2 regions of the Paenibacillus sp. Z3-2 genome follow, and region 2 is predicted to be linked to the other one. Evidence: riboswitches for the same ligand, from Rfam matches in the RefSeq annotation. Region 2 holds a riboswitch; the other holds the start of a gene.
What was found. A riboswitch is a leader RNA that binds a small molecule or an ion and turns the genes downstream of it on or off. The one in region 2 is predicted to bind FMN.
Positions count from the first base shown of each region.

Region 1 (4,332 bases), 400 kb from region 2:
ACTTGGTTCAAACATTTCATAGATGAGTTGCTGCTGCTTGGTCTTGTCCAACTCGCTAATCCGCATCAGGTTACGAATCTGTTCATCATGAGGTGTTAACTCTCCAATTTTGGGCGCAGAAAATGCATTAACGGGTGTGACATAGAAGTCATAGCGCTCAAACAAGGTGGACATCTGCGCTGCAGCTACATCCCATTCTGCCAGACTATGCACAAATTCCGCAGCGGACACTTTTTTGCCGGCTTCAGCCAGAACCCAGGATTCAATCTCCATATCATCTGAGGTCAGAATTCGTCCCATGGAACGTTCCATGGAAGAGATCATTGCAGCCATCTCGCCACTGTTCATCATATAATAGTTCTCCATCAACCGGACTCCGTTAACCGGACTCAGCTTTTCTTCAACATGATGTCCTTGGTCTTCCAACCAGCGAACGAGTTTATATACTGCTTCTTTGGCTTCTGTGCTGACGGGTGTACCTACAGGTGAATCTGTTGTGTACGCAATTTTCAGTTTGCGTTGATGAGGATAGCTCATATCTGCCAAGTAACTGCCTGGGAATAGTGGTGCATGAAACGCAGCTTCAGGCTGAATGACTTGCAAAGTATCGAGCAGGGCGGCACTGTCCCGAACCGAGCGGGATAGGGCAAAATCAATGGATGCGCCTTGCCATTGACGACCAACTCCAGGCCCCACAGGTGTCCTTCCGCGCGTTGGTTTCAAACCAAACAAGCCGCTGAAGGAAGCGGGAATACGAATCGAACCGCCTCCATCACTGGCTCCGGCAAGTGGGACAATCCCTGAAGCTACTGCTGCGGCAGCGCCGCCACTTGAACCACCTGGAGAGTGATTGATATTCCATGGATTGCGAGTTGGACCATGAAGACGGGGCTCGGTAATATTTTTCAAACCAAATTCTGGCGTATTGGTATGCCCTATAATGATAAAGCCTGCATCGCGCAGTCGAGAGACAAAATTGGAACTGCGCAATGCACGATGCTCGCTGAACAGGCGTGAGCCAGAGGTCAGAAATTCACCTTCCAAGGATTGGGAAATATCTTTCAGAAGCAGGGGAACACCGGCAAAAGGTTGTTCTCCAGGGCGAACCAAGCCTGCTTCTTGCCGCGCACGAGCTTCATATGTACGAATAACCGCATTAAGCTGCGGATTTACTTCTTCAAGGCGTGCAAATGCCGCTTCCAGCAATTCAACCGGAGATACTTCCCGGGATCGGATCAGTTCAGCCAAACCTACGGCATCGTAGGAGGTATATGAGAATGAAGACATTATGATCGTTCCTCTCTGAATATAGTTCATCTGTTGTTCCATATGTCATCGTACCACCGGAATAGATAAAAGACAAAAATGATCGAGTATCGAGTAATGAAGAGAAAAAAAGCACTACTCATCCAATTCGATGTGCAGTGCTTTCATGTTTAAAATTTCCTTTGATAAACCTTAGATAAAACATCCACTTACTCTGTACGAAGCTTCGGTGCCGCATCGGACGCAGTTGATGATCGTTCCTGCTGTTTGGAGATGGCGAAGAGGGCAACCCAGATCAAAATAAAGCCAAGCAACTGCTCCCATGTAATCAGCGTACGGAAAGCAATCCAGTTCACCAACACACCTGCCATCGGGAAGCTCAGTTCCGCGAGAGTTGCGACAGAAGCTTTGGTCGACGACAGACCTTTGTAATATAACAAAAGACTGAGCAATCCTGGTAACAATGCCTGACCAAGAATGTTGAGGATGACAGCAGTCTGTTCACCCGTTCCGGACGGAAACGTCCATACCGCACCTTCGTTCCACGTCATAAAGATCAGGAGCGGGAGAGCAACGACGAAGCGAAGGGAAGTAACGGTCTCGTAACGCGCCTGTCCCAGCATCAATCGGCCCATTACGGTGGAACCTCCCCATAATGCGGCAGCCCCAAGGGATAACAGGCTGCCAGCATGAATCCAGTTGTCCCAGTTACCTAGAGGCATTGTGAAGCCGAATGTAAGCAAATATGTTCCGACAAGTGCAATGAAGAACAGTCCGCCGAAGCGACGAGGCAATGTCTCTTTCAATAACAGCTTAGCCAGAACGATAGCGAAGAGTGGCTGCATTTTTTGCAATAACAGTACCGTGTTGGGATCGTTATGTGTAAGTGCCATGGTGAACAATACCGTTGCGAGTGCTGAACCACCCCATGAGATAAAGATCACGGCAATCCAGTGGCGAGCGCGCAAGTTCTTCAGATCAGCCCGGAATTTCCATAGCACGGGAATGGCTATAAGACTGACGATGATATGCTCCACCAGTACAATCTGCGTGGATGTCATTGTGTTAAGCAAAATAATGCGGAAGAGTGGATCCACACCCCAGAGGGCGGCGCCGAGAACAACAAGCCAGAATCCGGTATTACTTCGTTCCTTGCGGTAAACCGTTGATGCTGATGATGTCTTTTCCATATTCAGGACTCCTTCGTCAGAACACGGAATCTTCAGTTGGCAAAATCGACAAAAGCCCCCGTTTCGGTATATACCAAATAAACGGGGGCTCATCCAAGGACATGCGTCAGGAAAGAGGCCTTCCCGTGAACGGCATGTCAATGTGTTGATCTTCTCTCATCCGGACTGTACCGTCGGCCTTGGATTCACACCAAGTCAGTCGCTACATGTCCTTCGTTAAGAACAAATAGCGAGTCGCGGGCTGGTTCCGAAGAACATCACCGCCGGTTGGGAATTGCACCCTACCCCGAAGATCCTATTCAATTATATAGTGTGTTGAACAAGCTGTAACATTAATAAGTTCATCTTATTCCTGTAAGCGCTAGCAGTTCAAGCATTTTTTCAGAAAATGATATTCCAGTTTCCTTGCTGTCTGCGAAGAAGCACGATCTGACCTGCGTGATACGCATCATGGAGTACCCAGCGAGCTAGTTCGTGTGCCCATTTCTCTTCAGAATCCATATAAGCTGCTTCCAGATCTGACTCCTGTAGCGCCGCCAATTGATCTCGCAACTGTTGAGCTAACCGAGTTGTACCCTGTTGCAGTGTATTCCATCCATCTGCGTCCGTTGCATCTCCAGAATTCCCAAACGTGTATTCATTGGAGTCTACAGCGGGAAGGGTGGGTTCTTTACCTTGCATGCGACATAATAAGCGATGGTTGTAATAATACATATGGTTAACCAACTGCCAGATGCTTAATCCTCCTGAAGGCGGAACCCAGGCTGCTTGTTCTGCTGTAAGACCTTCCAGGGATTTTGACAAAGGCACAATCCAATTGCATTGATCCCAAGTGTCATCCTTTTGAATAAGTAACACATCTAATGCTGTAGTTTTCGTCATTTTTTTATTCCTCCTTGAGTGCTATTGTGGTGTAACTAGCTAAAATTACTTATTGAGGTTACACTTAATATAACACATCAAGAAATGAATGTAACCATCTTTATTGATTTAAGAAGGTTACATGAAACGGAGGCACATATGGACAGACTATGGACCGATTTTGTAAACAGTGATTATCACGATTGGCGTGGGGGAGATCGATCGGAGGACAGGCTCGGGAAGGCAGACTGGCAACGAGACTTTCTGGATCGATGGAAGCTGCAAGCTCCTGTACCCGCATCCTCTGAAGATGAATTGGAGATCAGAAATTTGAGGGATGAATTGCTGACCCTGGGAGCCCGTGTCTCTACTGGAGTATCATTAACAGATGGGGAGAAACAATGGTTGAACTCTGTTATGGAAGCAGGAACTATAAGAAGAAGATTGACCTCAATGAATCAGGAATTGATAATTCAACTTGTTCCGGCAGAAGTTCATTGGCATCAGGTTATGGCTGAGGTAGCTGCTGACTTTGCAATGACTTTGGTGGAGGGAGGAGCGGGCAGAATTCGTATCTGTGATAATTCGGATTGCCGCTGGATGTTTTATGATGATACCCGAAGCAGAACACAGAAGTATTGTGATGATAAGATGTGCGGGAACTTGATGAAGGTCAGAAGATTTCGAGCGAAACGAAAAACCCAAAATTGAAAAATATTAACAATAACTATATAATGTATATATACTAGCGAAACAATAGTCATAAGCCGGACGGATTCGTAAGCAGGATATGATCGTCTTTCAAACCAAATATGATGGGAGATGTGTCTTGTGCGGACAAGTTATCTGTTGAAAAATGGCTGTGTGTTGTCGATGGATGCTCGAATTGGACAGTATAAAAGGGCGGACGTCCTGATCCAGGATTCACTGATCACGGCGGTCCAACCCGACCTTGATATTCCGGATGCGGAGGTCATGGATGCTTCATCCATGATTATTATGCCTGGGCTGGTGG
Region 1 covers NZ_CP096397.1:3,674,115-3,678,446, reverse strand. Annotated here, with positions in the region: gene M1D71_RS16450 (amidase) at 1-1,287, opposite strand, end outside; gene M1D71_RS16445 (DMT family transporter) at 1,476-2,456, opposite strand; FMN riboswitch at 2,601-2,754, opposite strand; gene M1D71_RS16440 (DinB family protein) at 2,838-3,338, opposite strand; gene M1D71_RS16435 (CGNR zinc finger domain-containing protein) at 3,477-4,028, shown strand; gene M1D71_RS16430 (amidohydrolase family protein) at 4,149-4,332, shown strand, end outside.
Region 1: it holds a riboswitch for FMN, as region 2 does, so the genes downstream of both, M1D71_RS16445 (DMT family transporter) here and ribD (bifunctional diaminohydroxyphosphoribosylaminopyrimidine deaminase/5-amino-6-(5-phosphoribosylamino)uracil reductase RibD) in region 2, are expected to answer to the same signal.

Region 2 (4,332 bases):
TGTATTTGTCAAAGACGGTCAAGGAGATGTAGTGGTACGCCGTGAGACGTATCAGGATATCATCCAGAATGACCTGGTACCTGCGCGTATTGGCAAACAGCCAGTTATTCGCTAATTCGTCAAAGATAATGCGTTTCTGCATTATTCATGATATATGGATTTCACCGTTGAAGCAGATGAAAAGGGAACTTCCTTTTTCGTCTGCTTTTTGTGTACTCGGACTAAATAATGAAAAAAGTTGCCGTTTTTTTTGCGATCCAGACATTTTCGGTGTACACTAAGAAAAGTGCTGTAATGCTTGGCCCAGGGTCATGCATTTTGGCACCATTAACGATGGTCAATACGAAAGGAGTCATTTACATATGGCGAAACAAGCGAAAATTAAATTGGCAAACGGCGGAGAAGTTCTTATCGATCTGTTCGATCAAGAAGCTCCAAACACAGTAGCAAACTTTGAGAAACTGGCTAACTCCGGCTTCTACAATGGTCTTACATTCCACCGCGTTATCCCGGGCTTTGTAGCCCAAGGCGGATGCCCTAATGGTTCCGGTGCAGGTGGCCCAGGTTACACAATCAACTGTGAAATCAACCCGAACAAACATGAGCGCGGAACACTCGCTATGGCACATGCTGGCCGTAACACAGGTGGAAGCCAGTTCTACATCTGCTACCAACCGCAACCACATTTGGATGGACAACATACTGTATTTGGTAAAGTAACAAAAGGTATGGAGTTCGTGGACGCTTTAGAAGGTAAAGACAAAATGGAAACTGTTGAAGTTGTAGAAGCTTAATTCCTTCAGCTTAACTGATCCAAACATGAAGTGCTTCTTTTATAGAAGCACTTTTTTTATTTTCCATATGTTACGTGTTACGTATTGAAATCGATGAAGAAAGGATGAATGAAACCTAATGATAACTCAATTCACTTCTTACATACAGTGTGACGAGCGCCCAATGTGCGGGTTATAAGTACAGGGCCTTTGGCGTGGTGGGACTCATCTATCGGAATTAATGAGAACAAGACGATGGAAATGAAATGCTTCCAAGCAAAAACCGTGCCTCCTTGAGAGGAAGCGGTTTTTTGTTGTTTCTTGACTTATTAAAAGTTAGTATGTGACAAAAAGGAACAAAAAACAATTGATTTTTTGGCATTAAAGTGCTAACATCCAATTAATAACGAAAGCAATCCTTCAGGGCAGGGTGCGATTCCCTACCGGCGGTGATGCAGGAAGTGTAAGGACACATGTCCAGCACTTGATGCAAAGTCCGTGACCTGTCTGCCTGTGGCAGATGGCTGATCTGGTGTAATTCCAGAACCGACAGTATAGTCTGGATGGGAGAAGGAGAGGTGCAGACCTAACAGGTTTGCACTCAGCAGGAGTATTGCTGCACAGTCACTATTCGTGATGTATTGCACTGTGCAGGGAAGATCCGGTTATGCCGGACAGTTCCATACATGTGCCACACTATAGAAGCTCTTTACCTGTGATTGATGTTCATTAAGGTATGTGTCTATTTTCACTTGCCCGAAATGAAGTTTTGGGCAAAGTGTTTGGCGTGCTGTATCCATTTCACTCCTGCTGTTGACATTTGTCTCTCATCATCCCCATCGAACTGATTGTTCGACGGGGATTTTTTTTCATAATCAAGACTTTAGACCGCGGGGTGAACGGATTTGGAAATGATCAATGATGAATTTTATATGGCACTGGCACTTGATATGGCGGAACGAGCACAAGGACAGACGGGAATTAATCCGGTCGTTGGATGTGTAGTTGTGAAAGAAGGGCGTATTGTAGGCCTGGGAAGTCATCTGAAACGTGGAACCGGTCATGCAGAGGTGCATGCATTGAACATGGCAGGCAGCGACGCAGAAGACAGTACGGTATACGTTACACTTGAGCCCTGTAGTCATTATGGCAAGACGCCACCTTGCAGTGAACGCCTGATTCACGAAAAGGTGAAACGTGTCGTGGTATGTTGTGAAGATCCAAATCCGCAAGTATCCGGCAGGGGCATTAGCATGCTCCGTCAACAAGGCATTGAAGTTGAAGTTGGCGTATTGCGTGAGCGTGGAAGACGGATGAATGAAAAATTCATTAAATTTATTACAACAGGCCTACCTTTCGTGACGCTGAAGACAGCTACAACTTTGGATGGAAAGATTGCTACACGCAGCGGAGACAGTAAGTGGATCTCTAATGAGCCCGCTCGTGAGATTGTGCATGCCCTTCGTCATCGTCACCAAGGAATCATGGTTGGCGTAGACACAGTGATTGCCGATAATCCGGAGCTTACAACCCGTTTGCAAGTGGAAGGCATCAGTCCGGTACGCATTGTGGTGGACTCCAAGCTACGTCTTCCTTTAGGTGCCAAGATGGTTAAGGATGTTCTAGCCCCAACATGGGTACTGACAACAGACGAAGCCAGTCCTGAAGCTGCTGAGCGTTTGGAAGCCTATGGTGTCGAAATTATACGCTGTGGTCCTGGACCACGTGTGGATCTGTTAAGCGGACTTAGCAAGCTGGGTGAGCGGGAGATTGGTTCAATTTTGCTTGAAGGTGGAGGCACCCTGAATGGAGCCATGCTGGAGGCAAGGTTGGTCGATCGACTGCTTATGTTCATCGCTCCAAAGATTGTAGGCGGTTATGATACACCTGGAAGTTTCCGCTTTGAGGGTGTGGAACGCATGAATCAGGCGATTCAATTGAATCAGCTGGAGATCGAACAAGTTGGGGATAATATCAGCATTGGCGGTATTCCAGTATGGCCTGAATAAATAAATGGATCTTAAAGTAGTAAGTCAGGGTCCTTAGAAATGATCGAGGGAGGCGGCAGCATGTTTACCGGTTTGGTGGAAGAAGTCGGTCAGATTCGGCGTATTGGTCGGAAAGGCGAAGCGATGGTCCTGAATATCGGAGCTTCCGCCATCATGGACGATCTGAAGATTGGCGATAGTGTAGCAGTGAACGGAGTGTGCTTAACTGCAACAACGCTGGAAGGTGGAGGTTTTACCGCCGATGTAATGCCTGAAACGTTTCGACATACCAATCTCAGTCAGTTGCAATCTGGCAGTAAAGTCAATCTGGAGCGAGCCATGCAATCAGGTGGCCGTTTTGGCGGACATATCGTTCAGGGCCATGTCGATGGTACTGGAGTGATTGGCAGTATAACACGTGATCAGAACGCGATTGTGTTTGAGATCAAACCTGATGATCATCAGTTGTTCAAATATCTGATTCCTAAGGGGTCCGTTACATTGGACGGCATTAGCTTGACTGTTGTTCATACGTCGCAGAGCGCATTCACTGTTTCCATTATCCCGCACACCATTGGTGAGACTGTACTAAATGTCAAAAAGACAGGGGATACCATCAATATCGAATGCGATATTTTAGGCAAATATGTGGATCATCTGCTTCAGTATGGAAGAGGACATCAGGAGACAGGTGCTGGCAAGCCGCGTAGTATTAGTGAAGATTTTCTTGCCAATCACGGTTTTGCATAACATCTACACAAGAACATAGAGAAAAGAAATACACTGGAGGTGGACCAATGTCAGAACAATCCATTCTGGACACGGTAGAAGAAGCCATATACGATCTCATGCGTGGTAAACCCGTCATTGTTGTGGATGATGAAGATCGGGAGAATGAAGGCGATTTTATCGCTTTGGCCGAAAAGGCAACACCTGAAGTGATTAATTTCATGATCACTGAAGGCAGAGGTCTGGTCTGTGTTCCGATTACACAACAACGTGCGGACGAACTCAACCTAAAACCCATGGTTCAACAAAATACAGATTTTCATGGAACGGCCTTCACCGTCTCTGTGGACCACAAAGATACTACAACAGGTATCTCGGCACAAGAACGTTCCATCACTGTGAAGGGGCTGATCGATCCTGAAGCAAAAGCTGGGGACTTCCGCAAGCCTGGTCACATGTTCCCTTTGATTGCAAAAGATGGGGGTGTGCTGCGCCGTGCCGGACATACGGAAGCAGCTGTAGACCTCGCTATCATGTGTGGTTCCTACCCTGCGGGCGTAATCTGTGAAGTAATCAAGGAAGATGGTACAATGGCCAGACTTCCGGATCTGCAGGAGATTGCCCGCAAGCATGATCTGAAGCTGATCAGTATTCAAGACATGATTCGTTACCGTAACGAAAAAGAGCAGCTGGTTCAACGTGAAGTGGCTGTGCGTATGCCAACAGACTTTGGCGAGTTCCAAGCGGTGGCTTATACGAACGCTGTGGACAACAAGGAGCATGTGGCTCTGGTCAAAGGTAAGATTGATGGTTCGAAACCTGTACTGGTGCGTGTGCACTCT
Region 2 covers NZ_CP096397.1:4,074,250-4,078,581, reverse strand. Annotated here, with positions in the region: gene lysA (diaminopimelate decarboxylase) at 1-115, shown strand, start outside; gene M1D71_RS18355 (peptidylprolyl isomerase) at 363-794, shown strand; FMN riboswitch at 1,186-1,352, shown strand; gene ribD (bifunctional diaminohydroxyphosphoribosylaminopyrimidine deaminase/5-amino-6-(5-phosphoribosylamino)uracil reductase RibD) at 1,679-2,782, shown strand; gene ribE (riboflavin synthase) at 2,843-3,511, shown strand; gene M1D71_RS18340 (bifunctional 3,4-dihydroxy-2-butanone-4-phosphate synthase/GTP cyclohydrolase II) at 3,559-4,332, shown strand, end outside.